One region of the Alkalibacillus silvisoli genome, then DNA from elsewhere that is predicted to be linked to it. Evidence: a T-box and tRNA genes for the amino acid it is inferred to sense, from the RefSeq annotation. Region 1 holds a T-box; the other holds one or more tRNA genes.
What was found. The T-box of region 1 lies ahead of pheS (phenylalanine--tRNA ligase subunit alpha). A T-box ahead of a tRNA ligase gene usually reads a tRNA of that ligase, here a tRNA-Phe.
Positions count from the first base shown of each region.

Region 2: it has a tRNA-Phe gene. The T-box ahead of pheS (phenylalanine--tRNA ligase subunit alpha) is inferred to sense a tRNA for this amino acid. The anticodon was not compared.

Region 1 is NZ_BAAACZ010000009.1:96,518-119,361, reverse strand. Features, by position in the region: gene uvrC (excinuclease ABC subunit UvrC) at 1-831, opposite strand, end outside; gene trxA (thioredoxin) at 936-1,250, opposite strand; gene ABDZ63_RS04735 (electron transfer flavoprotein subunit alpha/FixB family protein) at 1,396-2,367, opposite strand; gene ABDZ63_RS04730 (electron transfer flavoprotein subunit beta/FixA family protein) at 2,399-3,172, opposite strand; gene ABDZ63_RS04725 (enoyl-CoA hydratase) at 3,200-3,973, opposite strand; gene fadR (fatty acid metabolism transcriptional regulator FadR) at 3,988-4,578, opposite strand; gene ABDZ63_RS04715 (long-chain-fatty-acid--CoA ligase) at 4,684-6,384, opposite strand; gene ABDZ63_RS04710 (endonuclease MutS2) at 6,737-9,094, opposite strand; gene polX (DNA polymerase/3'-5' exonuclease PolX) at 9,087-10,808, opposite strand; gene ABDZ63_RS04700 (CvpA family protein) at 10,886-11,419, opposite strand; gene zapA (cell division protein ZapA) at 11,422-11,685, opposite strand; gene rnhC (ribonuclease HIII) at 11,824-12,738, shown strand; gene pheT (phenylalanine--tRNA ligase subunit beta) at 13,003-15,432, opposite strand; gene pheS (phenylalanine--tRNA ligase subunit alpha) at 15,447-16,481, opposite strand; T-box leader at 16,556-16,795, opposite strand; gene ABDZ63_RS04675 (TrmH family RNA methyltransferase) at 16,843-17,595, opposite strand; gene sspI (small acid-soluble spore protein SspI) at 17,689-17,901, shown strand; gene ABDZ63_RS04665 (M42 family metallopeptidase) at 17,965-19,050, opposite strand; gene ABDZ63_RS04660 (dUTP diphosphatase) at 19,142-19,630, opposite strand; gene ABDZ63_RS04655 (TVP38/TMEM64 family protein) at 19,670-20,248, opposite strand; gene ABDZ63_RS04650 (DUF1294 domain-containing protein) at 20,321-20,575, opposite strand; gene rplT (50S ribosomal protein L20) at 20,719-21,075, opposite strand; gene rpmI (50S ribosomal protein L35) at 21,120-21,317, opposite strand; gene infC (translation initiation factor IF-3) at 21,353-21,856, opposite strand; ribosomal protein L20 leader region at 21,930-22,079, opposite strand; gene thrS (threonine--tRNA ligase) at 22,179-22,844, opposite strand, start outside.
Region 2 is NZ_BAAACZ010000030.1:197-6,324, forward strand. Features, by position in the region: rRNA gene rrf (5S ribosomal RNA) at 1-110, shown strand, start outside; tRNA gene ABDZ63_RS14985 (tRNA-Asn) at 145-219, shown strand; tRNA gene ABDZ63_RS14990 (tRNA-Ser) at 227-318, shown strand; tRNA gene ABDZ63_RS14995 (tRNA-Glu) at 334-405, shown strand; tRNA gene ABDZ63_RS15000 (tRNA-Val) at 412-487, shown strand; tRNA gene ABDZ63_RS15005 (tRNA-Met) at 700-776, shown strand; tRNA gene ABDZ63_RS15010 (tRNA-Asp) at 854-930, shown strand; tRNA gene ABDZ63_RS15015 (tRNA-Phe) at 1,271-1,346, shown strand; tRNA gene ABDZ63_RS15020 (tRNA-Tyr) at 1,354-1,439, shown strand; tRNA gene ABDZ63_RS15025 (tRNA-Trp) at 1,460-1,533, shown strand; tRNA gene ABDZ63_RS15030 (tRNA-His) at 1,544-1,616, shown strand; tRNA gene ABDZ63_RS15035 (tRNA-Gln) at 1,623-1,697, shown strand; tRNA gene ABDZ63_RS15040 (tRNA-Gly) at 1,704-1,778, shown strand; tRNA gene ABDZ63_RS15045 (tRNA-Cys) at 1,818-1,891, shown strand; gene murQ (N-acetylmuramic acid 6-phosphate etherase) at 2,106-3,020, shown strand; gene ABDZ63_RS15055 (ABC transporter substrate-binding protein) at 3,095-4,471, shown strand; gene ABDZ63_RS15060 (carbohydrate ABC transporter permease) at 4,654-5,547, shown strand; gene ABDZ63_RS15065 (carbohydrate ABC transporter permease) at 5,562-6,128, shown strand, end outside.

The sequences.
Region 1 (22,844 bases):
GAAAATAGATACATCCCTCTCGATTAGCTTACCCTGCCTTACAAAAAACACTTGAACACACATCCAACCCTTATCATAAGAATATCCGAAAATATCGCGGTCTGTTAAATCATGCAAATCCATCGTTTGTTTTTCCATGACAGTTTCAATATGTTCAATTAAGTCACGATACTCTTTAGCTTTCTCAAAGTCTAACTCCTCTGATGCTTTAAGCATTTTCCCCTGAACTTCTTGTTTAATGGCTTTATGTCCGCCATTTAAAAAGCTTGAAATACTTTGTACTAATTCTTCATTTGTTTCTTTACTAACAAAATGTTCACAAGGGCCAAGGCATTGGTTGATGTGGTAATATAAACAAACGCGTTTTGGCATAACGTTACATTTTCTGAGTGGATAAAGTCGATCTAATAACTTTTTCGTTTCACGAGCCGCATAAACATTAGTATATGGGCCAAAGTAGCGCCCTTGATCCTTTTTCACTTGGCGTGTCACGATTAGGCGTGGGTGTCGTTCGTTTGTAATTTTAAGAAATGGATAACTTTTGTCATCTTTCAACATGACGTTATATTTAGGGTCATACTTCTTAATTAAGTTCATCTCTAAAATTAAAGCTTCCATTTCAGAACCTGTAACAATATACTCAAAATCTACTATTTCATTAACTAAGCGTTGTGTTTTTAAGTCATTTGCACTGGTAAAATAAGAGCGTACGCGGTTTTTCAGCACTTTAGATTTCCCAACATAAATAACTTCATCTTTCTTATTCTTCATTAAATAACAGCCTGGGTGATCAGGCAAAATGGCTAACTTCTCTTGTATTCGCTCGTTCATAAAACCCACCCCATTACACGAAGCTGAATGTCAAATAAAGTCAAACTCAAAATAAAGAGCTAACTCGCTTTATGAGTCAGCCCTCTAAAAAAGGTTAAACCGTTTTATGCATTTTTATTTACTAATTCTTCTAGTGCATCTTTTGGTTGAAAACCATGAGCCTGATCAACTTGCTCTCCATCTTTAAATACGATTAAAGTCGGAATACTCATTACGCCAAATTTTTGTGCTGTTTCTTGGTTTTCATCAACATCAACTTTTACAATTTTCACTTTATCGCTCATATCTGCGTCTAACTCTTCTAATACAGGAGCAATCATTTTACAAGGTCCACACCAAGGTGCCCAAAAATCTACTAATACTAATCCTTCAGATGTTTCATTATTAAAGTTTTGATCTGTTGCGTTTACAATTGCCATTCGTAATTCCTCCTAAACTTTCTAATTCAAATTTAGTATAGCACGTTAATCTGAATCCATGCCAATAGTTTGTTTGTGAATAGATAAAGCGGTATAAAAACAGGCTCTTCCCCCATTTAAAAAGAGCGAAGAGCCTGTTAATTACTTATACTTTTAACCCTTTAATCTCTTCAGTTAACTTTGGTATAACATCAAATAAGTCACCAACAATACCATAGTCAGCTACGTTAAAGATGTTTGCCTCAGGGTCTTTATTTATAGCGACGATTACTTTAGAGTTCGACATACCAGCTAAGTGTTGAATCGCTCCTGAAATACCTACTGCAATATAAAGGTCTGGTGTTACCACTTTACCTGTTTGACCGATTTGTAATGAATAATCACAATACCCAGCGTCACATGCACCACGTGAAGCACCAACTGCAGCACCTAATTCATCAGCTAGTTCATATAACGGTTCAAAACCTTCTTCGCTTTTAACTCCACGTCCACCAGCAACGATAATGTTCGCTTCTGATAAATCCACACCTTCTGAAGCTTTACGGATCACTTCTTGAATAGTTGTGCGTAAATCCTTGATATCTACATCTAGTGAACTCACTTCTCCAGAACGACTTTCATCTTTTTCAAGTGGGGCAATGTTGTTAGGACGAATCGTTACGAATGTAACACCATCATTTAATGCCTTCTTCTCAAATGCCTTACCTGAATAAATTGGGCGAATAAACTTAGCATCCTCTAAACTACCTTCAATTGCTGTAACATCAGAAACTAGCCCGTTATCTAACTTACTTGCAATTCGAGGAGATAAATCTTTCCCTGAAGATGTGTGTCCCATAACAATGCCATCTGGGTCTTCTTCATTAATAACAGTCATTGCTGCTTGAGTGTATGCATCTGATGTATATTCTTTAAGGTCTGTATGCTCGACAACTAAGGCGCGATCAGCACCATAGTGAATCATCTCTTCTGCTAATGCTGTTGTATTTTGGTCAGCTAATACAACGGCTACGACTTGTGCGTCTTGATCTATTTGCCTTGCTGCTGCAATTGTTTCAAACGAAACGTTTCTTAACTCTCCATCACGTGCTTCTCCAAATGCTAAAATCTTACTCATGATATATCTGCTCCTTTCTACACCTGTCTGATTAAAGTACTTTTGCTTCTGTTCTTAGTAGTGATACAAGCTCTTTCACTTGATCATCAGCTTCGCCTTCTAACACTTTACCTGCTTCTTTTTCAGGTGGAAGGAAAACATCTATCGTTTCCGTTTTCGCTTCTACATCATCTTCATCTAAATCTAAATCATCAAGTTCTAGTTCTTCTAAAGGTTTTTTCTTAGCTTTCATAATTCCTGGTAATGAAGGATAGCGTGGTTCATTTAACCCTTGCTGACAAGTAACTAAAAGAGGTAATGATGTTTGAACTTTTTCTACGTCACCTTCTACATCTCTTTCAATATTTACTTGAGAGCCATCAATTGTAATGTCAGTAATAGTTGTGACATACGGAATGTCTAATTGGTCTGCTACTCGTGGTCCAACCTGGCCACTCGCTTGGTCGATTGCAACATTACCTGAAAGAATAATATCTACATCTTGATCCTTTAAATAAGTTGATAATATTTTAGAAGTAGTATATTGATCTCCATCTTCTACATCATCTTCAATGTTTATTAGTACAGCTTGATCGGCACCCATTGCAAGCGCTGTTCGAAGCTGTTGTTCTGAATCTTCATCACCTACTGTAACGACTGTGACTTCACCACCATGTGTGTCCTTAATATTGATTGCTTCCTCAATCGCATATTCATCATATGGATTGATAATAAATTCGGCGCCTTCTTCTTCAATTGCGCCTCCGCTAATTTGAATTTTTTCTTCTGTGTCGAATGTTTTTTTCATTAGAACGTAAATGTTCATTGGATTACCTCCTTTAGGTCTATAGGTCTATTGGTCTTTAAAGTTTGGTTTACGCTTTTCAATAAAAGCTTGAACGCCTTCTTTAGCGTCCTCATTACCAAACACTTTACCGAATTCTTCTGCTTCTTGGTTAACGCCATCTGAAAATTGCGACGTTTTTGCATATGGTAATAGGTTCATGACTGCATGAATAGATGGTCCGCTTTTAGCTACAAACTTATTAGCTAATTTCATTGTTGTTTCTTCTAATTGTGAATCATCTACTGCATGATTAACTAATCCAAGTTTTTCAGCTTCTTCACCTGTTATTGGGTCTCCAGATAAAATCATTTCATAAGCTTTTGGGATCCCAACATAACGCGGCAACCTTTGAGAACCAGCAAAACCAGGGATAATGCCTAAGTTCAACTCTGGTAAACCTAATTTCGTCTCTTTTGTTGCAATTCTGACGTGGCATGCCATCGCTAGTTCTAAACCACCACCTAAAGCTGCCCCATGAATTGAAGCGATTACAGGAATGTGAAATTGTTCAACTCGATCAAATAACTGTTGACCTTTTTTCGCTAAATTCTTGTAATCATCTTTTTGTTGAAATGCAGTAAATTCTTTAATATCTGCTCCAGCTGAAAAGAATTTCCCTTCACCTTTTAGGATTATAAGTTTAATAGATTGATCCGCTTCTACTTCATCGAGTACTTGATCTAGGTCTTTTAATATCCCAGAAGATAAAGCGTTTGCAGGCGGACTTTGAATTAGGACATTTGCAATTTGGTCTTGCTTTTCCCATGATAAATGGTCCATGACGTCAACCCCTTTTAATTATGTTTGCGAAGTCCGTTATAGATTAAATAATGAACATCTCTTGCTTGGTCGACTAAATCGTACCGCTGTTCTTTCATTACCCAGTTTGTGACAACTTCATCTAATGTTCCAAAAAGTACTTGTCTAACAAGTTTCACTTTTAACTGAGCTTGGAATGTACCATCTTTCATTCCACCTTCTAAAATATCATCCATAAGCGCTAAGTAATCTTTTAAAACTTCGTTGATTTCAAACCTAAGACGCTTATTAGATTGCCTTAACTCAAGCTGAGTCACTATAGCTAAGCTTGGGTCTTCAGAAAGTTGACGAAAATGCATTTCAATTAACTTGTACAACTTTTCATCAGCTTTCTCAATTCGTTCAATCTCTTCTTTGATTTTTGAAACAAATTGACCCATCTTCTCTTCAAACAAAGATACTAATATGTCTTCTTTGTTTTTGAAATAAAGATAGATTGTCCCATCTGCTACGCCAGCTTTTTTCGCAATTTTAGAGACTTGTGAATGATGATAACCATTCTCTGCAATGACTTCAACAGCTGCATCGAGTATTAATTTGTACTTTGGCTTTGCTTTATTTTCCATATTTATGCTCCTGTAACTCTAATGAATGACCAAACACTCTGGTGAATGAATGGTCATTCATTTATCATGATATAAAGAAATGAGTGAAGTGTCAACTTTTTTATATTATTCTGTCTTATTATTTTGCGATTTTTCCTTTTCCTCATCGACTAACTTCCTTCTTAAGATCTTACCGACAGCTGTTTTTGGCAGTTCTTCTCTAAATTCATATAACTTCGGCACTTTAAAAGCGGCTAAATTTTCACGACAATATTGATCTAAGTCTTCTTCAGTCATCTTGGCATCTTCTTTAAGTACAATATAAGCTTTAACCGTTTCGCCTCGATACGGATCAGGAATTCCAGCTACAACTGTTTCTTGAATACCTTCGTGCTCATAAAGAACTTCTTCTACTTCTCTAGGATAAATATTAAAGCCACCTGCAATAATCATATCCTTCTTACGATCCACAATATAAAAGTAACCTTCTTCATCCATATAACCCATATCACCAGTGAAGAACCAACCATCTTTTAAAGATTGTTCTGTTTCTTCTGGTCGATTCCAATACCCTCTCATCACTTGTGGTCCTTTCACTACAATTTCTCCTACTTCACCCGCTTCTAATTCTTCTTGTGTATCTGGGTTAAACACTTTAGCTTCTGTATCAGGCCAAGGTACACCTATGGTTCCTGACCTTCTATTTTCCCATACAAAGTTAGCGTGAGTTACTGGAGATGTTTCAGTAAGACCATAGCCTTCAACGAGACGACCACCAGTTATTTGTTCAAATTGCTCTTGTACCTCGACTGGTAATGGTGCTGAACCACTAATACAAGCTTCTATTGATGATAAGTCAAATTTACTCAATTTAGGGTGGTTTAATAATCCAATATAGATCGTTGGTGCACCAGGAAATAAAGTCGGTCTTTCTTTATGAATCGCTTTTAGTACACTATCGACATCAAACTTTGGAATTAAAATCATTTTTTGAGCCATCATAACCGATAAGTTCATTACTGTCGTCATACCATAGACATGGAAAAATGGTAAAATCCCAAGAACAACTTCATTTGCATGCTCCGTTTTATATAACCATCTTTGACACATCTGAGTATTTGCGACTAGGTTATGATGTGTCAACATCACACCTTTAGGATAACCTGTTGTACCTCCAGTGTACTGTAATAATGCTAAATCTTCATGTGGGTCAACATCACGTTCTTCATATTCACTAGATGCCTCTTCCATCATGTTAATCCAAACGTGTGTATCACCACCATGTTCAGGCTTGACTACAATTCCATATTCACGCTTTTGTAACATTGGTTGAACGACATTTTTAGGAAACGGTAAATAATCTTTAATTCTAGTTGTAACAACATGTTCTAATTTTGTCTCATCTTTGATCGCGTTTACACGTGGGAGTAAAATATCTAAGCACACGAGTACTTTAGCTCCAGAATCACTCATTTGATATTCAAGTTCACGTTCTGTGTAAAGCGGATTTGTTTGAACAACTACTCCACCAGCTAGTAATGTACCATAATAAGCTATTACAGCTTGCGGTGTGTTTGGTAGCATAATACCTACTCTGTCACCTTTTTCTAAGCCTAGTCCTTGTAAATAGCTTGCGAATTTTTTAACAGAGTCGTGCAGTTCTTGAAATGTAATCTCCTTCCCCATAAAATGTATAGCCGTTTTGTTTGGGTAATTTTCCGCACTTTCTACTAAATAGCTTTGTAGTGTCCTGTTGTCATAATTAATAGTTTGTGGGATTTCTTCAGGGTAATGCTCTAACCAAGGTTTCATTACGTCAACCCCCATTAACTGATATCCTCCTTTAAAACTATATTTATAAATATTATAAACACAAAAATAGTCAAATTAAAAACATTATTTAAAATTATCTGAACTTATTTTTACTATTTCGCTAAAATTTGTTCAAAAAGTGTATGTAAAAAAGCCCTGTCATTGACAACTTAGATTCTTTGGTTGTTAAAAACAAATAAAAATCAAAGCGACATATAACAGAGCGATTTTTTTATATATTAATTGGCTATCAGGAAAATAATACCGACTATTACAAATAGAGCAGCAACAACCCACAACACTTTGGCTAATGTTTCCATGATCATTCCCTTTCTAACATAGTATGTCAATTCATGTAGTTTTAGACTTATTTTAACTTTAAGATTGTAACTCCTGTACCACCTTCATTAGCACTTCCAAATTCATAATTCTTGATTGAACGATGCCCTTTAGCAAATTGCTGTACACCTTTCATAAGTGCGCCAGTTCCTTTTCCGTGGATAATTGAAACTTGTTGATACCCTGCTAAAATGGCGTCATCTACATACTTTTCTAACTTGTTAATCGCTTCTTCAAACCGATGTCCCCTTAAGTCTAGCTCAGGTTTTACATGTACTTGGCGGCCTTTAACTGTAGCTAAAGGTTTAGTTTTTTCTTTCTCAGGACGTTTAACAAACTCAAGTTGATCCTTCGCTACTTTCATTTTCATAATTCCTAGTTGTACTTCGTATTCTTGTTCGTTGACTTGTTGGACAATATGCCCTGACTGATTAAAAGTAGCAACATGTACCTCATCACCTGGCAATATCTTTTCAATTTTCTTTGAAGCACTCTTTGTTGATTGTTTTGGCTGTTTAGCGTCTTGAAGTCCTTCTTTTTGTTGTTCTAACTTTTTACGTGCATCGATAAAATGGTGTTCTTTAACACTTTCTTGATTTTTCAACTGCTTTAGTTCTTCTATGACCTCTTTTGTTTCTTCTTCAGCATTTGCAATTATTCTTTGTGCCTTTTCTTTCGCCTTCTGTTCATATTGTTCTTTTTTCGCTAAATACTGGGTATATTCATGTTGAAGTGAATCAAAATAAGCTTCTGCTTCACCTAACGTTTTGGCCGCTTCATCATAATTTCTTTCCGCTTTATTCCTTGATTCTTCTAGTGAAGCAATCATATTTTCAACTGATCTTGAATCATCGCTAACCATAGATTGCGCCTTGTCAATGACTTGATCACTTAATCCTAGACGCTTAGAAATATCAAAAGCATTACTTCTCCCTGGCACGCCTAAAAGTAGCCTATATGTTGGCTTTAATGTCTCTACATCAAATTCAACTGAAGCATTTGTCACTTCATCACGATTATATCCATAAGCTTTTAATTCTGGGTAATGTGTTGTTGCAATAACCCTTGCATTATGTGAAATAACATAGTCTAAAATAGACATAGCTAATCCAGCGCCTTCTTGTGGGTCTGTTCCGGCACCTAATTCATCAAATAATACTAATGAATTGTTATTGATTCGATCTAGTATATCAACAATATTGGTCATATGAGATGAAAATGTGCTTAAACTTTGTTCAATTGATTGTTCATCACCAATATCGGCAAACACATGATCAAAAACAGCCATCTCGCAACCATCTAATGCAGGAACTTGTAAACCAGATTGCGCCATTAATGTACATAAGCCGACCATTTTTAACGTAACTGTCTTACCACCTGTGTTCGGACCTGTTATAACAATTGCGGTGAAATCTTCTCCTATCTCAAGGTCGTTACTCACGACTTCATCATCAGAGATGAGAGGGTGACGCGCCTGCCTCATTAAAATACGACCTTCTTGATTCATAGTCGGCTTAGAAGCTTTCATATTACGCGATAATTTTGCTTTAGCAAACATAAAATCAATTTGCTGTAAAGCACGTACATTCTCATGTAAATAATCAGCATCTTCATAAACTAAGCTCGATAATGATTCTAGTATACGCTCGATTTCATGTTGTTCTTCTACACGTGATTCTTGAAGTTTGTTATTAAAATCAACAACAGATTGCGGCTCAATAAACAGTGTCTGACCTGATGAGGATTGGTCATGGACAATCCCACCAAAACTACCTCGATACTCTGCCTTTACTGGTAAGACATAGCGGTCATTACGAATGGTTACGATTGCATCGGATAACATTTGGCTCTTTGATTTCGTATAACCATCTAAGCGATCACGAATTCTACTCTCATATGACCTAATTTGACTACGAATCGTCCTTAACTTACTAGAAGCGCCGTCCATCACTTGACCATAATCATCTATACAATTTTTAATGGAGCGTTCTAAATTATTCAAATTAGAGATTTGCTCACACCAACCTACTAAAATAGGGGTTTGAATCTCTTCTTCTTCTAAAGCCTCAACAAACTTTTTAATTTGCTTTGAACCATAAATCGTACTAGCCACTTCTAAACATTCAGATGCTTTTAACATACCGCCAATACTCGCACGCTTAATATGGGGCCTTATATCTGTTATTCCTCCTAAAGGAACATGGTTTTTTATACGTAATACCTGTACTCCTTCATCTGTTTCATCATGCCATTTTTGAACTTCAGATAAATTAGAAGAAGGCGTGATCTTGGTTGCAAAATCCTTACCTAAACTCGTCTCAGCTTTCTCACTTAATTGCTCAATAATCTTCTTGAATTCTAATTGATATAATATTTTATCATTCACTTAACTCACCTTTTTTCTTTTTCAAAAAGTGTTGAATTTCTTTCGCTGACCAAGTATTGATCACCGTATCTTTTTCAATCCAACCTTTCCTGGCTGCTTGTACACCCACTTTCATGTCGTCTAACATTTTATAATTATGGGCATCAGTATTAATTGCAATCGTTGCTCCTTTTTCCTGAGCCGCTCTGAGCCAGCTCCAAGTTAAATCCAAACGATTTGGATTGGCATTTAATTCTATAATTGTATTATTTTCAACTGCTAGGTCAATAAACCTATTAAGATCGACAGGATACCCTTTCCGCCTACCTATTAATCGACCAGTTGGATGAGCGATCATATCCACATAAGGATTAGAAATTGCTTGTTCTAAACGGTTCATAATTTCTTCTTCACTTTGATTGAAGTGCGAATGAATAGATGCAATGACAAAGTCCATTTCACTTAAGAATTGATTGTCGAAATCTAAATCACCATTAGGCAATATATCCATTTCAACACCTGCTAAAACGGTTATATCTTCATACTTCTCATTCATCTCACGGATAACCTCACGCTGCTTTCTTAATCTCGTTTCATTTAATCCATTAGCGACTTGTAAATATTTAGAATGGTCTGTAATAGCGATTATCTCATAACCATAGCTTCTTGATTTATTAATCATCTCTTCAACTGATTGTGCTCCATCACTCCAGGTTGTGTGCATATGAAGGTCACCATTAATGTCAGCTAGTTCGACTAGTTCTGGTATTTTAGATTCTACTTCTTCGCCTGTTTCGCGTAATTCAGGTGGGATATAATCTAACCCTAAAAATTCAAAAAACTGCTGCTCACTTTCAAAGGTATGCAATTGTCCTGTTTCACTATCTTCAACACCATACTCACTAATTTTATAACCTTGTTGTTTAGCTAAACGTCTCATCTCTACATTATGATCTTTTGACCCTGTAAAATGGTGTAATGTTGTCACAAAAGCGTCTGGTTCTACCAACCTAAAATCAACAGAAACATCCCATTCACCTGTAATCACAACGGTTACTTTAGTTGTACCTTTTGAAACAACTTCTTTCACATTAGCTAATTGTACTAATTGATTAGCTACTTGTTCTGGATTTTTCGTTGCAATAATAAAATCTAAGTCTTTAACATCTTCTCTTAAGCGTCGATAACTACCAGAAATAGCATAACGTTCGACACCTTCAGTCGTTTCAAGTTGAGTACGAATGACCTCATAAAGAGGAATGACTGATGAAATAGGTAGACGTTCAGGTCTAGAGCCATATTCATCAATTGCTTTAAGTATTTTTTCTACTGACTTCTTGCCGAATCCACTTAGCACTTCAACTTGTCCACTTTCACAAGCTTCTCTTAAAGTCGCTTCATCAACAACACCTAACTCATGATAAAGCCTTGAAAGCTTCTTGCCACCGAGCCCTTGTAATTTTAACAAAGGAATTAAACCTGCTGGGACCTCCTCAGTTAACTGATTTAACGTATTGGTCTTACCCTGTTCAATAAATTCTTCAATAACAGCTTTTGTCCCTTTACCCACACCTTGTAAAGAGCCAAGATCATCTATTTCTCCCAAAGAACGATCATCTCTTTCTAACGCCTGTGCTGCTTTTCGATAAGCAGATATTTTAAAAGCATTTTCACCTTTTAACTCTAAATAAATTGCGATTGTTTCTAAATGTTTAATAACTTGTTTTTTGTCCATAATTATGACCACCTTTGTCGTTTGGTCTTAACAAAAGAAAAGAGGTTGCCCCTTGTGAGTAACCTCTAATTAAAACCTTAATCTTCAAACCACGTATTTTTAATCAGTTCAGATAATACGGGGGTATTCTCAATCATAAACGATGCAATTGCTGAATTTTGTATTAAGTCTTGAACAAACCCAACAGACACTATAGATAATAAGAAAAGTAGAACAAAGATGATGACATACATTTCAATGAACCCAATGATAGCACCTAAGAAGTTATTCAAGCTATTTAAAATAGGAATGTTAGCCACAAAATCTAACATATTAGCAAGTACCTGCATTAATATTTTCACAATGATAAAAATAATAATAAATGCAACGCCATTATAAAATACATCAACCATTCCACTACCACTCATTAAAGCTCCCCAAAAATGGTCATCAGCTGTATTCGGGTTAGGAATCCAAAGTTCAATTAAATCAGCTAAATCTTGATAATAAAGACGCGCAACAATAAAAGCTACTACAAAGCCTGCTAAATGCATTAATTGTAATATAAAGCCTCGTTTTAGGCCTAGTAAAAAACCGAATATTAATAGTATTAATAGGATTATATCGAACATAATTATTTACGATCCTCTTTCCTCTCTTTTTGTAGTAATGCCTCATAGTCTTGTTTTAATTTCAAATAATCATTCATCGTATTTAGTGCTGTTAAAACAGCTAATTGTGTCGTATCAAATGAAGGTTTTGAATATTGAATCTCATCCATTTTTTGATCAACTAAACTCGCAACCATTTTAATCTGTTCTGGTGATTCTTCGCCGACAACGGTATATTTGCGGTTATGTATTTCTACGGTTATTTTATTTTTTTCAGAATCAGACATCAAGGGAGCCTCCTCACCGTTATTCTAAACAATATAGTAACACGTTTACATCAATTTAGGAAAGTGCTCAACATACGTGCGGACTCTAAATACAAATGATATACTTAATCGAGATTGAGATACTAAAAGGAGTTTAATATGGGACAAACTGTCATTAAAGTGAACCAGCAAACTTTAAATCAAATCAAAAAACATTACGAAGCTAACAAAATGAATAAACAGCCACCACATACGGTATTTGCCGCTAAACAAAATGGATGTACCATTACAGCGTACAAATCTGGTAAAGTCATGTTTCAGGGTTCTTCACACGCTGAGGAAGCTAGCCTATGGGACGTTAATCCACAACCTAAGAAAACTCAAAAAACGAATTCAAATCAATCATTAGAAGTACTCAAACAAGACCATATTGGTTCAGATGAGGCAGGTACGGGTGATTACTTTGGTCCAATTACAGTCAGTGCTGTCTATGCGACTGAACGCCAACAAGCTCTTCTTAGAGAATTAGGTGTAAAAGACTCTAAGAGCATGAATGACAATACAATTGCATCGATTGTTAAAGATATTTTAAAAACAGAGATCATTTATAGTACCGTAACATTAAACAACGAAAAATATAATCAATTAAAAGAAAAAAAATGGTCACAAGTCCGTATGAAAGCTTGGATGCACCATCATGCCATTCAACATGTGTTAAATAAATTAGAAACGACAACACCAAACGGTATTGTGATCGACCAATTTTGTGAGCCTAAAGTTTATTACAACAACATTAAAGCATCAAATGATACACCTCACCAAAACATAACCTTTTTAACGAAAGCAGAAAGTCAATCAACGTGTGTGGCTGCTGCATCGATGTTAGCCCGTTATCGCTTTGTTCAAGAAATGGATAGGCTTTCATCTTTAGTTGGTTTTAAGTTACAAAAAGGGGCATCAAATAAAGTAGATCAACAAATTAAACGAATTATTAACTCTAAAGGTGAGCCATATTTAAATGAAATAGGTAAAGTCCACTTTGGAAATACACAAAAGGCAAAGAGACTGAGATAAAACTAAGCATGAATACACAAAACCCGAACGAAATTATAATTTCGTTCGGGTTTTGTTTTCTAATCATCGCTCCATCAAAACACTTCGCTTTCCGCGAGGCGGCGGGTGGGCCTACTCGTACTACGCACTGTGGGGTCTCACCCTTGCCTTTTGCACCCGCAGGAGTCTACGCATTTTGATTCCGCTAAGTAACTGGTCAACTAAGGTGAAATACTAAACGTTCGGGTTTTCACCACACTTCAACCCTTTTGTCCCAACCTCTTATTACCCTCTTAAAACGGCGTCAAATTCTTTTTCTAATTGATTCACAATTGCTCCTCTTGCCTCTTCTATCTCTTCATCTTTTAGCGTACGTTCGTTATTTTGGAAAATGAGGTTAAAGGCGATCGACTTCTTTCCTTTTTCCATATGTTCACCTTCATAAACATCAAAGACACGAACTGATTGAAGGTGTGGTTGTCCTTGGGCGATAATAGCTTTCTCTAGCTGGGCTTGTGCAACCTCTTGATTTACAACAAACGCTAAGTCTTGAGAAGTAGCTGGGTACTTCGTAATAGGTTTATAACCTTCACGTGTATTTGTCGCTTGTAAGATCTCATCAAGGTTTAAATCAAAGACATATGTTTCTTGTAAGTCATGTTCCTTTTGTACTGTTGGATGGACTTGACCAATATAACCAACCGTTTCATCATCTACCTTCACAAGAGCAGTACGCCCAGGATGAAGCTCTTCTAACTGCACTTGTTCAAATTCAACATTTTCAATAGCTAAGTAATCAAATAAACCTTCTAAAATCCCCTTTAAAACGAAGAAATCTACTGGCTTTTGAACACCTTGCCAAGCGTGATTTTCCCACAGTCCTGTAATAGCTGCTGATATTCGAGTTCGTTCATCTGGTTGTGTCTTTTCACCATTTGTTTGAGTATAAATTGACCCTAACTCATACAACCCTACGTTGTATTGGTTACGTGCTACATTGTATTGTAAGCTTGTTAATAATTCTGGAATAGCGCTTAATCGTAAATGGCTGTGTAAGTCACTCATTGGCATCGCTAATTTAACTGGTGTTACATTCAACATTGCAACATCAGGGCTTATAAAACGACATGCTTTACTCTCCGTTGTTAATGAATAAGTGACCGCTTCATATAGACCAGCTGATTGTAGATAATCGTGTACTTCTCGTAATAGCTTTTGACGTTCTGTTAAACCACCTTGACTCATTTCACCTGTTGGTAAAGTGTAAGGAATGTTGTCATAGCCATACAATCGCGCAATTTCTTCAATCATATCTTCTTTAATTTTTATATCTTGACGACGCGGAGGTGCTGTGACTGTAATAGTTTTTCCATCAGTTTCATAATCAAATTGCAGTCGTTCAATAATCGATGTCAATTGATCCATCGAGATTTTAACACCAATGCGGTTCTCCATCTCATCTTGGTTAAATGTAACTTTTTCATGCGTCCATTCTGTCGATCCTTCTTCAACTATAGACCCTAATACTTGTGCGCCTCCTAATTCAGCTAACAATTGAGCAGCTCGACTTGCTGCTTCTTTCACCCGTGTTATGTCTATTCCTTTTTCAAAACGAACGCTTGCTTCACTTCGAAGACCATGATCTTTAGAGCTTTGTCTAATGGTTTTGGGGTTGAAATATGCTGCTTCTAATAATACAGTTGTCGTATCATCTTGTACTTCTGATTTCTCACCACCCATAACACCCGCAATCGCATGGGCTTCTTCACCATTTGTAATAACTAAATGATGATTAGCTAATGTACGCTCTTCACCATCTAATGTTTTAATCGTTTCGCCTTCTTGAGCTAAACGCGTGACCACCTTATTAGAACCGAAACGGTCATAATCAAATGCGTGAAGTGGTTGACCATATTCAAGTAATATATAGTTCGTCACATCAACAACGTTATTAATCGGGCGAATACCTGAACTAATTAAACGATTTTGCAACCATAATGGTGAAGGTTTAATTTGTAAATCTTTAATAATCCAAGCACCATAATATGGATTAGCTTGTTGGTCATCAATCTCAACACTAATATAATCACTCGATTGCTCTTCTGCTTCTTCTAGTTGAACATTTGGAAGAGATAAGTCTTTGTTATAAATCGCAGCCACTTCATATGCCATACCAATCATGCTTAAGCAATCAGAACGGTTTGGCGTTAGGTCAAACTCGATAATAGAATCATTTAAATTAAGTAAAGGAGCTGCTGGTTGACCCGCTACAACCTCTTCATGAATCACATAAATACCATCTTTATACGCTTCATCAATGTATTTCTCATCTACTCCTAGTTCTTGAAGTGAACAAATCATTCCCTCAGACTTTTCGTCACGTAACTTCGCTTTTTTAATTTTAAAATCTCCTGGTAATAAAGCACCTGGTTTAGCAACAATGACGTATTGACCTTCCTTAACATTCGCTGCACCACAAACAATTTGTGACACTTCACCCGCACCAACATCTACTTGGCATAAGTTTAATTTATCTGCATTCGGGTGTTTTTTGCATTCCTTAACGTAGCCAACTACTAAATGATCATCATCCATAATTGGTGGGAATACTTGCTCTACTTCGACACCTGTTTTCGTAATATCTTCAGCTAGTTGATTAATTGATACGTGACTAAGATCAACATATTGTTTTAACCAATTCGTTGAAATAAACATACCTAAATCCTCCTTTAAACACGATGGAATTGTTTTAAGAAACGAACATCATTCGTATAGAAATGACGAATATCCTCAATACCGTACTTCAGCATAGCTATGCGTTCAGGACCCATTCCAAAAGCAAAGCCTGAATACTTCTGTGGGTCAAATCCTGCCATTTCAAGAACATTCGGATGGACTAATCCAGCTCCTAGAATTTCAATCCACCCTGTCTTCTTACATACTGAGCAACCTTTACCAGAGCACACTTTACATGAAATATCCATTTCAACAGAAGGTTCTGTAAACGGGAAAAAACTTGGGCGCAAGCGGATTTCGCGGTCTTCACCGAATAAATGTTTAGCTAATGCATTTAATGTCCCTTTTAAATCACTCATACGAATATTTTCATCCACATATAAACCTTCAATTTGAGTAAACTGATGTGAGTGCGTCGCATCATCTGTATCACGACGATAAACTTTACCTGGACAAATAATTTTAACTGGGCCTTTACCTTCGTGTTTATTCATCGTACGAGCTTGAACTGGTGATGTATGAGTACGCATTAATAACTCTTCTGTAATGTAGAATGAGTCTTGCATGTCACGAGCTGGGTGTCCTTTTGGTAAATTCAAAGCTTCAAAGTTGTAATAATCAGTTTCAACCTCAGGGCCCTCAGCCACTTGATAACCCATACTCGTAAACAAATCTTCAATGTCACGAATAACGCTCATTAATAAGTGAGAACCACCTACTTGCGCTGACTTTCCTGGTAATGTCACGTCAATGGTTTCTTCTCGCAGTTGGTTTTCTACTGCTTCTTGTTCTAGTTTTTCCTTTTTAGACTCAATTGCTTCTGTTATAACATCCCTAACTTCATTGGCTATTTGACCAATGATCGGACGTTCTTCTTTAGCTAACTTCCCCATTCCTTTAAGGACTTCTGTTATTTGACCTTTCTTACCTAAATAATGAATACGTATGTCTTGTAATGCCTGTTGTTCTGTTACTGATTTTACTTGATCTAACGCTTCTTCTTTTAACGTTTCTAAGCGTTCTTTCATGCTAATGTCCTCCTTTACATAAGCCAATATAATATATTCTTTATAAACAAAAACAAAAAACTCGCCCCTTAAAATTAAGGGACGAGTTGTTATGCCGTGTTACCACCCTAGTTGGTATACCTATATATACCCACTTCATTTTATTAACGAGGTAATCCCCGGGCTACCTTTACTTACAAGAAGTGTAAGGTCCAAGTGCCAGCTCGTGAGTGAAATTCATCTAACCGTACGAGTCAGAAACTTTCAGTCGATGGTTTCTGTCCCTATTTAAACGTATCAATCGGTCGATTACTTGGCTCATTCTTAGCTTTTATTTTTCATATCTTCTAAACATGTATTATAGATAAATTCCTCAGAATTATCAAGTCGCTTGAGAAAAATGATATAAAACAATGCTTGTGGCAACACCGACATTTAACGATTCACTCTTTGTCGCAATTGGGATATAAACCGTTTCATCAGCTGAATTTAATAATGTTTCACTTACACCAGAACCCTCATTACCAACTATGACTGCATATTTTTCTGAGGGTTGAACTTGAGATAGAGATAACGCCTGCTCATCCAATGCAGTTCCATAAACTTTGATATTATGGTTATGACAATAATCAAGCCAACGTGACAGCTCATCTCTTATAATTGGTAAATGAAACAACGCACCTTGAGTCGAACGAACAACTTTATCATTGTATAGGTCAACAGAATCCTGTCCTACTACGACCGCATCAATATTAAAGGCTACGGCACTTCGAATAATCGTTCCTAAATTTCCAGGGTCTTGTACAGAATCAATTAATAAAAGTTTATGATAAGTGGGTTTGTGATCTGACTCATTTTGAGAAACAACAGCTAAAACACCCTGATGAGATTCAGTTTGAGAGACCTCATCAAATACCGCTTGGGTAACTGTGTATATTGGATATCTTTCCCATATAGTTGGATACTCTATACCTTCTAATACAATTAGCTCTTGAGGTGTCCAGTCACTATTAAGCACTTCTTCAATAAGGTGCCATCCTTCGACTAAAAACGATTGTTCTTGGTCACGGTATTTCTTCTTATGTAGTTTTTTCCACCTTTTAACACGTTGGTTTTGTCTTGATTCAATAAACATGACATATGCTCCTCTATAATTTGTATATATATCATACATACTATTATTATAATTGGTCAAACTATAAATAAATGTGAGAATAGAGGTGTTCATGTGGATTTAAATCTAAGACAAGCTGTTAAAAACAATGTCGCAGGACATGATGAAGAACAATTAGAAGCGACCATTTCTGAAGCGATACAAAGTGGTGAAGAGAAAATGTTACCAGGACTCGGCGTATTATTCGAAATGTATTGGCAGGAAGCTTCAAATGATGAGAAAGAAGCTGTTTTAAATAAGCTCGAAGAAGAGGTCGGAAAACTTTAGCATCAACCACACATAAAAGTAACAGGCTGAATAATCGTTTCAGCCTGTTACTTGTTTTAGGATTTAGTTAAACGTAATATTTTCTACTGTTTTGCTGTCTAGCTTTTTAATAACTTCAACAATTAATTTCACAGCATTCTCATAATCATCACGATGTAACATCGCTGCGTGAGAATGGATATAACGTGTTGGAACAGTAATAGATAAAGAAGGTACACCATTAGCTGTTAAATGGATTGCACCTGAATCTGTACCACCACCAGCCATTGAATCAAACTGGAACGGGATCTCATGTTCCTCTGCAGTATCTACAACGAAATCACGTACACCTTTATGAGAAATCATAGACGCATCATATAAAATGATTTGCGGTCCATCGCCCAGTTTAGCTGCAGCATCTTTATCAGATACGCCTGGCATATCGCCAGCAATTCCAACATCAACGCCAAAGCCAATGTCTGGCTTAACCGCATGAGCAGATGTACGAGCACCACGTAGGCCTACTTCTTCTTGAACTGTTCCAACCCCATAAACTTCGTTAGGGTGGTCTTCACCTTGTAATTGCTTTAATACATCAATAGCAATCGCACAACCAATACGGTTATCCCATGCTTTAGCAAGTAGAAGTTTGTCATTATTCATAACAGTAAAGTCAAAATAAGGAACGATTGAGTCGCCTGGACGGACACCAAATTCTGCTGCTTCTTCCTTACTAGAAGCCCCAATATCAATAAACATATCTTTGATCTCTACTGGCTTTTTACGCGCTTCTGCTGATAGTATGTGTGGTGGTTTTGAACCAATTACACCTGTAACATCACCTTTACGTGTTGTAATTGTAACACGTTGTGCAAGCATTACCTGATTCCACCATCCACCAACTGTTTGGAAGTATAAGAACCCTTTGTCATCAATACGAGTAACCATAAAACCTACTTCATCTAAGTGGCCAGCAACCATAATTTTCGGTCCGTTTTCTTGGCCCACTTTTTTCGCAATTAAACTTCCAAGATGGTCAGTCTTTACCTCATCTGCATAAGGGCTTATGTATTTCTCCATTACTTCACGTGCTTCTTTTTCATTACCTGGGATCCCTTTTGCATCAGTTAAATCTTTCAGCATTGTTAATTGTTCATCTAATTTTGCCATGCTGAATCCTCCTTTTTTAAAAATTTTTCGACACCTTGTCCATTATAACGTTTTCATGAAAAATTCTCAAAATTTCTGAGGTATTTCCTATTTAATAACCCTGTTCTTGTCTTTGATGGTTTTCTTCATTTTTTTCTAAGTAAGCGTTCACAACTTCATCTGTTGAAAAAGATAACAACTCTCCTAAAGCTAGATAAGCATTCATAAGTTGTAGATAATGACTTTCTAAGGGAGCTTGTTTAAATTGTTCAATTCGGTTATAAACTAAATGAAACCCTTCTGTTAATAACTGAACTCGGGGTAAGTCTAGTTTATGTTCATTATAGCGGTAATCATAATCAAGCCCTAAAGATAATATAAAGTGAACACCATCAACATATTCTTCTAAAATAATTTCACGGCTACTAGCTGCTCTTTGACTCCAATATTTAAAACAACGTGTTTCATTCGCTAACTCTCCAACCTCAACCATTAAAGCTAACACTTTATCTAAATAAATTTCACTTCGAGATTTAGAAAGTGATTGCATAATTCTTTCATCCAGTTCAAATTGAAGTTCATAAAGTCGATTCCAATCCATTATTACTTACCACCTTTGTTGTTTGTTTTAATTATTGTGTCACCTTTGTGGGGTTGTTGCAAAAAAATCTTCCCATTTCAAAACAATTTCTTTTCTTCGAAGTAAGTAAAAGAAAAGTAAAATAACCATTAAGATGGTTATTATATATTGCCATTGTAGTGATTGAATCCAATTTCCAAACGTTGTATAAATCACCGCTAAAGGAATGTTTGATAAAATCGAAAGCTTAGTATATTCTTTAAAATTTCTCGACATCTCGATAATTAACAATGAAATTAGATGAAAATGAATAAAAGGAGTCATTCTTAACAAGACAACTTGCGGTACACTTAATTGTTGGTGCTGACCAAACAACCGCTCACGGAGACGACTTAACCTCTTACAGAGAATGGGCATTTTTTGCATCATGAAATAAAACATTATACTTGATAAGGTAACACCAATTAACGAGTATATAGCACCATATGTAATGCCAAAGAACAATCCACCTGTTATACAGATAAATGCAACAGGAATAAATAAAAAAGGGCGTATGATGTGGAACATAATAAATACTGCTGGAGCAAATATTGCAACGTGATGATCCACTTGCTGTACCCAAGTCATTATGTTTTCCATTCCTTAGGCCCCTCCAATGTTATATGTGATCACTATACCTTATGACAATAGACGAGCCTTTATGACATAGAATTAGTAGAGTAAGATTAACATCCAACCAATTGTCAGTAGCGGCATACCATACTGAAATAGTACATGTTTAGTTTTATGGCGAAAGTAAATCATCCCAAACCAAGCACCAGGGGCACCACCAACTAATGCCGTTACCCAAAACGTTCTTTCAGGAATACGCCATTTCTTTTTTCTTGCATAACTTTTATCAAGCCCCATCATGAAGAAACCTATTATACTTGCAATTCCGACTAATATATACAAAAATATTTCCATACCTCATCCCTCTTCATTCATATAAATACCTTTTCAAATAGCAAACCTTAAATTGCAGTCAAAAGCCTTTTCAAGCACTTATTTACTTTATTATATACCAAAAAAGAGTTGCCCAATATCAGTAGGCAACTCTTTTAATCTCATTATTTTAAAGCTGTTTTTGCTTTAGTAGCTAATTCAGCAAAGCCTTTTTCATCGTTAACAGCTAAGTCTGCTAGCATTTTACGGTTAACTTCAACACCAGCAAGCTTTAGCCCGTGCATTAAACGGCTATACGTAATGTCGTTCATACGTGCAGCTGCGTTAATACGAGCGATCCATAGTTTACGGAAGTCACGCTTCTTTTGACGACGGTCACGGTACGCATACTGACCTGACTTCATCACTTGTTGTTTTGCTGTTTTGAATAACGTTCTTTTAGAACCATAATAACCTTTAGCTAACTTCAACGTACGTTTACGACGCTGACGTGTAACTGTTCCACCTTTAACACGTGGCATGGTAATCCCTCCTGTAAATCCTTTTAGTATTTATTGATCCGAACTTATTTATAAGGCATTAATTTGTTTAAACGAGCTTCGTCACTTTTATGAACGATTCCGCTCTTAGCTAAGCGACGCTTTTGAGCCTTTGTCTTATTACGGAATAAGTGGCTTGTGAAAGCGTGAGAACGCTTGAACTTTCCTGTACCAGTCTTCTTAAAACGCTTTTGTGAACTTTTATGCGTCTTCATTTTTGGCATAATGAAATCCTCCTTAAATGATGTTGTTGCTCACCTTATTTTTCGTTTGTTGGAGCAAGCATTAAGAACATGTTACGACCTTCCATTTTAGGCTTTGTCTCAACTGTGCTTAAATCACTGCATGCCTCAGCAAAACGCTCAAGTACTTGTTGACCTAACTCTTTGTGCGTAATAGCACGGCCACGGAAACGAACGCTAACTTTAACTTTATCACCTTTTTTAAGGAACTTTTGAGCATTGCGAGCTTTTGTGTTAAAGTCATGGTCTTCAATCTGCGGTGTTAGACGTACTTCTTTTACGTTAATAATTTTTTGCTTTTTACGCTGCTCTTTTTCTTTCTTCTGTTGTTCAAAACGGTATTTACCGTAATCCATAATACGAGCAACTGGCGGTTTTGCATTTGGTGCAACTAAGACAAGGTCTAAGTTTGCCGTTTCAGCAATGTCCAATGCTTCTTGACGTGATTTTACTCCTAATTGTTCACCATTCACATCAATGAGTCGCAATTCTTTCGCGCGAATGCCCTCATTAACATTCATATCCTTGCTAATAGTGAGCCACCTCCAAAAATTCTTAGAAAATTAAGGCGTACTGACAAGTGTTATTGTATTAACCATAAAAAAAGTGTCGGTACACATACTGCACCCACACACTAATTTCGTTAATCTATACGCATCTCACGTATAAAATAGAAAATTAATCAAACCTGTCAACTGCTATATGCGTCAATCAGGTGAGAAGCGGGTGCTTCTACTTGTCTTTAATTCGCCTTATTTAATTACCTTATCTAGTATAACGAGGTGAAACATAAATGTCAAGTACTAAATAAGGCAGCCATGCTAGAAGCAGACTGCCTTAAAATTATAGCTTACGATTATTTATTTCGTCAACAATAGATTGAGTGAATTCATCTAATGAGATGGTTTCACTATCTTTCTCACCATATTTACGAATATTAACCGCTTCTTCATTCATCTCATGATCACCTAATACAAGTGAGTATGGAATTTTTTGTGTCTGGGATTCACGAATTTTATAACCTAATTTTTCATCTCGTACATCTAGCTCAACACGTACGCCTTCATACTGTAACTTCTCTTGAACTTTTTTCGCATAATCCATATGCGCTTCTAACGATACAGGAATTATACGGACTTGTTCTGGTGATAACCATGTTGGGAAAGCGCCTTTATATTCTTCAATTAAGAATGCAACGAAACGTTCCATTGTTGAAACAACTCCACGGTGAATAACAACTGGGCGGTGCTCTTTACCGTCTTCACCGATATAAGTTAAGTCAAAGCGCTCTGGCTGAAGGAAGTCAAGCTGAACTGTTGATAAAGTCTCATCTTTGCCAAGGGCAGTTTTAACTTGAACGTCTAGCTTTGGACCATAGAATGCCGCCTCTCCAGATGCTTCCACATAATCTAACTCCATCTCTTCCATTGTTTCTTTTAATAAAGCTTCTGCTGTATTCCACATTTCATCGTTATCCACGTACTTCTCCTTATCGTCTTTGTCATGATA
Region 2 (6,128 bases), on a different contig from region 1:
GGTTATGGCAGAGAGGTCACACCTGTTCCCATGCCGAACACAGCAGTTAAGCTCTCTAGCGCCGATGGTAGTTGGGGTTTTTCCCCTGCGAGAGTAGGACGCCGCCGGGCTAATTATTTCTCCTTCCTGGACAGTTTTAAATATTCCAGCGTAGCTCAGTGGTAGAGCAGTTGGCTGTTAACCAATTGGTCGCAGGTTCGAATCCTGCCGCTGGAGCCATTTTTCTGGAGAGCTGTCCGAGTGGTCGAAGGAGCACGATTGGAAATCGTGTAGGCCGCCAACGCGGTCTCGAGGGTTCGAATCCCTCGCTCTCCGCCATAGATCTTTATATACGGCCCATTGGTCAAGTGGTTAAGACACCGCCCTTTCACGGCGGTAACAGGGGTTCGAATCCCCTATGGGTCATTTCTCGGAGGATTAGCTCAGCTGGGAGAGCACTTGCCTTACAAGCAAGGGGTCGGTGGTTCGAGCCCGCCATCCTCCACCATTTCTAATAATGTCATTATTTTTAATCTGGGTTCTGAATTAAAAGAACTGCAGTCAATAGCGCGGGGTGGAGCAAACCCGCTACATTGAAAAACATCTTCGCAGGTTTGCGAGGAGCGTAGGCTTCAATGAAAATACTTGCAACGCGACGAGCAGTCGTACGAATTAAACTTATATAGTCTGGGTTCTAATTAAAAGAACCGCAGTCAATATCGCGGGGTGGAGCAGTCTGGTAGCTCGTCGGGCTCATAACCCGGAGGTCGTAGGTTCAAATCCTGCCCCCGCAACCAAATTATATTACCGTAACTACATTGAAATACTACTATGTAAGGTGATATCGGGAGCAACCTAGGTTGCAACCAATAATGGTCCGGTAGTTCAGTTGGTTAGAATGCCTGCCTGTCACGCAGGAGGTCGCGGGTTCGAGTCCCGTCCGGACCGCCACTTTTATAATTACATAGCGTGAATTTCACAATTTTATTTATTAATTATCTGGCTCGGTAGCTAAGCGTAAACATCAATGAACCACATCCGTGTAGCTTTGCGAGCAAGAAGACATCTAAGAAAAACAAAAGTCTGTGAGCACACAAATGCTTCATAAGTAAGCGTGAGTTCTACAATATTATTTACTGTTTATTTGGCTCGGTAGCTAAGCGTAAACATCAATGAACCACATCCGTGTAGCTTTGCGAGCAAGAAGACATCTAAGAAAAACAAAAGTCTGTGAGCACACAAATGCTTCATAAGTAAGCGTGAGTTCTACAATATTATTTACTGTTTATTTGGCTCGGTAGCTCAGTCGGTAGAGCAACGGACTGAAAATCCGTGTGTCGGCGGTTCGATTCCGTCCCGAGCCACCATGTGTTTGGAGGGGTAGCGAAGTTGGCCAAACGCGGCGGACTGTAAATCCGCTCCCTTTGGGTTCGGCGGTTCGAATCCGTCCCCCTCCACCATTTAAATAAATTAAAAACGTAGGGGTATAGTTTAATGGTAAAACGAAGGTCTCCAAAACCTTTGATGTGGGTTCGATTCCTACTACCCCTGCCATTTTTATATGGCGGTCGTGGCGAAGGGGTTAACGCACCGGATTGTGGCTCCGGCACTCGTGGGTTCGATTCCCACCGATCGCCCTTTTTTGGGCCATAGCCAAGCGGTAAGGCAACGGGTTTTGGTCTCGTGATTCCCAGGTTCGAATCCTGGTGGCCCAGCCATTATATGCGGAAGTAGTTCAGCGGTAGAACACCACCTTGCCAAGGTGGGGGTCGCGGGTTCGAATCCCGTCTTCCGCTCCAGTATCACATTATTTGTATGTCGATCATACTGTATACGGTGGCGGCATAGCCAAGTGGTAAGGCAGAGGTCTGCAAAACCTTTATCACCGGTTCAAATCCGGTTGCCGCCTCCAAAATTATAAGAATACATAATCCAAAGTTGGTAAACAAACTTTTTGTTTATCAACTTTTTTTGTTTTATTTGAAATATTATTTTAATAATTAAATGTACGATTGACACAAAAAATTAATAAGGTTATAATTATTATAAATTTTCAGTTAAATTAATTTACTTAATTATTTAAATATGAAAGCGTTTACTATAATACTAAGGAGATCGGGTAACTGATGGACTTATCTAATTTACTTACAGAACAAAGAAATGAAAAAAGTATGAACTTAGACCAACTAAATACTTATGATATTTTAAAAACGATTCACCGAGAAGATCAAAAGGTTGAAAAAGCAGTTGAGGAAGTACTGCCAGAAATAAATGAGGTCGTTGAGAATGTGTATAAACGCTTAGCGAGTGGCGGCCGTTTATTTTATGTAGGTGCTGGTACGAGTGGAAGGTTAGGTTTTTTAGATTCATCTGAATGTCCACCAACTTTTATGACGTCACCTGAAACGGTACAAACTTTAATGGCTGGTGGCATTGATGCTTTTTTTGAAGCTGTTGAAGGGTCAGAGGATCATGAAGAACAAGGTGAGAAAGATATCGCCCGGAAAAATATTACCGATTTAGATGTCGTACTTGGAATCACAGCAAGTGGGAGAACGCCTTATCCTATTGGTTCTTTAAAGTATGCACAATCAAAAGGGGCTTACACCGTTTCACTGACTTGTAATAAAAATTCAGTGATTAGTCATCACGCTAATGCAGCGATTGAAGTATTAGTTGGACCTGAAGTATTAACTGGATCAACTAGAATGAAAGCTGCAACTGCGCATAAAATGGTCTTAAATATGATTAGTACAACGACAATGGTGAAGCTAGGGAAGGTCTATGAAAATTTAATGGTAGATGTACAGGCAAGTAATTATAAATTAATGAATCGGGCAAGACGAATTATTATGGATCTTACAGACGTTTCTTATGATGAGGCAGACCGTGTATTAGCTGCAACAGATAATCAGGTTAAACCAGCACTCGTCATGCTTAAAAGCGGTGTTAATTATGAAGAGGCTAAAAAGGCGATTACAAAATCTGATGGTTATGTAAGAGAAGCGATCAATTATGCTGTTGGTAAAAGTGATGTTTGAAATCGCATTGGTAGATAACTATTAATGCGTTTCATATATTAAAAAGTAAAAAGGGGGAGGACACGTTGAACAATATGTTCAAAGGTCACTACTTATTAGTATTAATGTCAGTATTGTTTTTGATCTTTGCGGTTGGTTGTGCTCCAGATGAGGCACCAATTGATGATGGTGAAGGCGAACCATCGGAAGAAGAGGAAACAACTGACGAAGATGAAACAGGGGATGCAGATGCTACTGATGGTGAAGTTAGTGGCGAGTTAGAAATTCAATACTTTGTTGGAGGATATGGAGATTCATGGTGGAAAGAAGTAATTGAAGACTTTGAAGCTCAATATCCAGATGTAGAAGTTGTTGAACATGCAGGGGCAAATATTAATGAAGAAATGAGAACGCGCTGGGTTTCTGAGGATCCACCTGATGTTGTTTACATCGATGGAGCAGGTTCAAGTGAAACTCAAATGGTAGAAGATGGCCAGTTAATGAATTTAACTGAGTGGGCAGAGGATATCGAATTAGAAGACGGTTCACCTTTAGTGGACAGCTTTATTGCTGAGCCATCAACATACGATGGTGAGTTATATAGCTTACCATTAGTATTCGATGCATGGGGTACTTGGTATGATATGGCTCGATTTGATGAGCATGGGTATGAAGTACCTAGTGATTTTGAAGGCTTTATGAGCACAATGGGTGACATTCAAGATAATGAAGATATTGAGCCTTTTGTTACAACAGGTCAACACCCTTATTATTTCTCTAGAGGTATGTTATATCCAGCCTTTGGTGCTTACGGTGGAAATGAGCTTTTAGCTGATATTATTCAAGGTGAAGAAGGCGCTTGGGAAACGGGTGAAGCTGTAGAAATTATGGAAAACGTTGAGCGTATGGTGGATGCTGGTTATGTTGATTCAGGTTTAGGTGCATTAAACCATACACAATCACAAATGAACTTCTTATTACATGATAATGCCTTTATTCCAGTCGGTTTCTGGTTACCAAATGAAATGGAAGGTGACACACCAGAAGACTTACAATATGGTTTTATTCCATCACCAATGAATCCTGAAGGCGAACCTATGGCAATCGTACCTGACTTAAGGCCTTTAGCAATTGCTGAGGAAGCTTCTAATCCTGAAGCAGCAAAAGCATTTGTTGAGTTCGTGTTCACTCGTGAATATGCTGAGTTATTCTCAGAGCATACGGGTGCAATTATGAACTTAGAAGATGTTGATTTATCGAATAACCCAGATGTACCTGAATATTTAATTGAGGCAAATGAAATGATTAATGATCCAGAACAAGTTCAAATCTACTATATGCCTCACCCAATGAGTGCAGACTTAGAAACACCATTAAGTGACTCACTAGTGTCATTACTACTAGGAAATATTACAGCTGAAGAGTTTATTGAAGAGGCTGAGGAGGCAGCTGCGGGTTACCGCGGTGAATAAAAGTAGCTGTATGGAATGTAGCGCAGTCTACATTCCATACATTTTTATCAAACTTTTAATAAAAGTGCCATTTATATTTTCGCCATTAGTTAAATCATTCTCATAATGAGCTAGTTTTTTAATACATATAAATAAGCCTTTTCCTTTAGGACAAATAACCTGACATACGAAAGAGTGATTGTATGGTACAGAGTAAAAAACAGAAATATTTATTTTTAGCGTTTTGTTTAATTCCAACCTTTATTATGTTTAGCATTTTTACATTATATCCTTTGTTTAGTGGACTTTATTATTCATTTTTTGAATGGTCGGGGGCTTCTCAAACTAGAGAATTTGTCGGCTTTGATAATTATACTAGACTTTTCAACGATGACATTATTCCTGCTACAATTTGGCATGATTACTTTTTAGTTATTACCAAAGTAGTTGGGATCATGATTATGGCATTATTTATTGCAGTTGCACTAACCCAGCTTAAGATTAAAGAAGCACCATTTTATCGTATAATATTCTTCTTCCCGAATATTATGTCAGTTGTTGTAATTGGTATTCTTTGGACATTTATCTATAATCCGAATCTAGGTTTAGTAAACTCAGGATTAGAGATGATTGGTTTGGAAGAGTGGACTAGGCCTTGGCTTGGTAGTGAAAGGTGGGCTTTACCGAGTTTGGTATTGCCATCAATTTGGGCTGGTATTGGTCTGTTTATGCTGTTACTAATGGGTGGTATAGCGAATATATCGAAAAGTAACTATGAAGCCGCTCGTATTGATGGGGCAAATGAGTGGCAACAGTTTTGGCATGTCACTTTACCACTTATTTGGCCGCAAATTAAGATTTCAATTTTATATATTGTTATTACAACATTGAACGGTTCATTTATCATTGTTCAAGTAATGACTGGTGGTGGGCCGAACAATTCGACACACGTCATGGGTTCATATTTATACCAGCAAGCATTCAATCAGTATAACTTCGGCTATGGTGCAACAATTGGTGTTATGATTCTAGTTATTTCACTGATTACAATTATCATTCTACAATTCTTATTAAAAAGAGAAAAAGTTGAATACTAAAGGGGGGAGTCGCAATGAGAAGAACATTTGGTGAAATGCTGGTTAGGTCAGGAATTAGATTGCCTTTAATATTATGGTCTTTAGCTGTTTTATATCCGATTTTTTGGATGTTTTTAGGATCGTTTAAAACAAATGCTGAAATATATGCTAATCCGTGGGGAATTCCTGAACAGTTTAACTTTGATAACTTCATAACAGCATGGACAGATTATAATATTGATACAAGTGTATTTAATAGTTTAATAGTAACAGGTATTGGCGCGTTATTATGCCTTGTTCTTGCGATTCCTACTGCATACGCACTTGAGCGGATCCGTTTTAAAGGAAGTCAAATGTTATTTACGTTATACATTTCAGCGATGATGATCCCAATGGTGTTAGGTTGGATTCCATTATTCTTCTTATTAGCTCAGTTTAATATGTTAGATAATATTTTTGGTTTAGCTATTGTTTATGCAATCTCGCAATTGCCTTTTACGATATTCGTGTTAACGAGCTTTATGGGGACAATTCCTAAATCATTAGAAGAGTCTGCTGCAATAGATGGTATGTCTCCATATGGCGTACTCTGGAAAATTGTC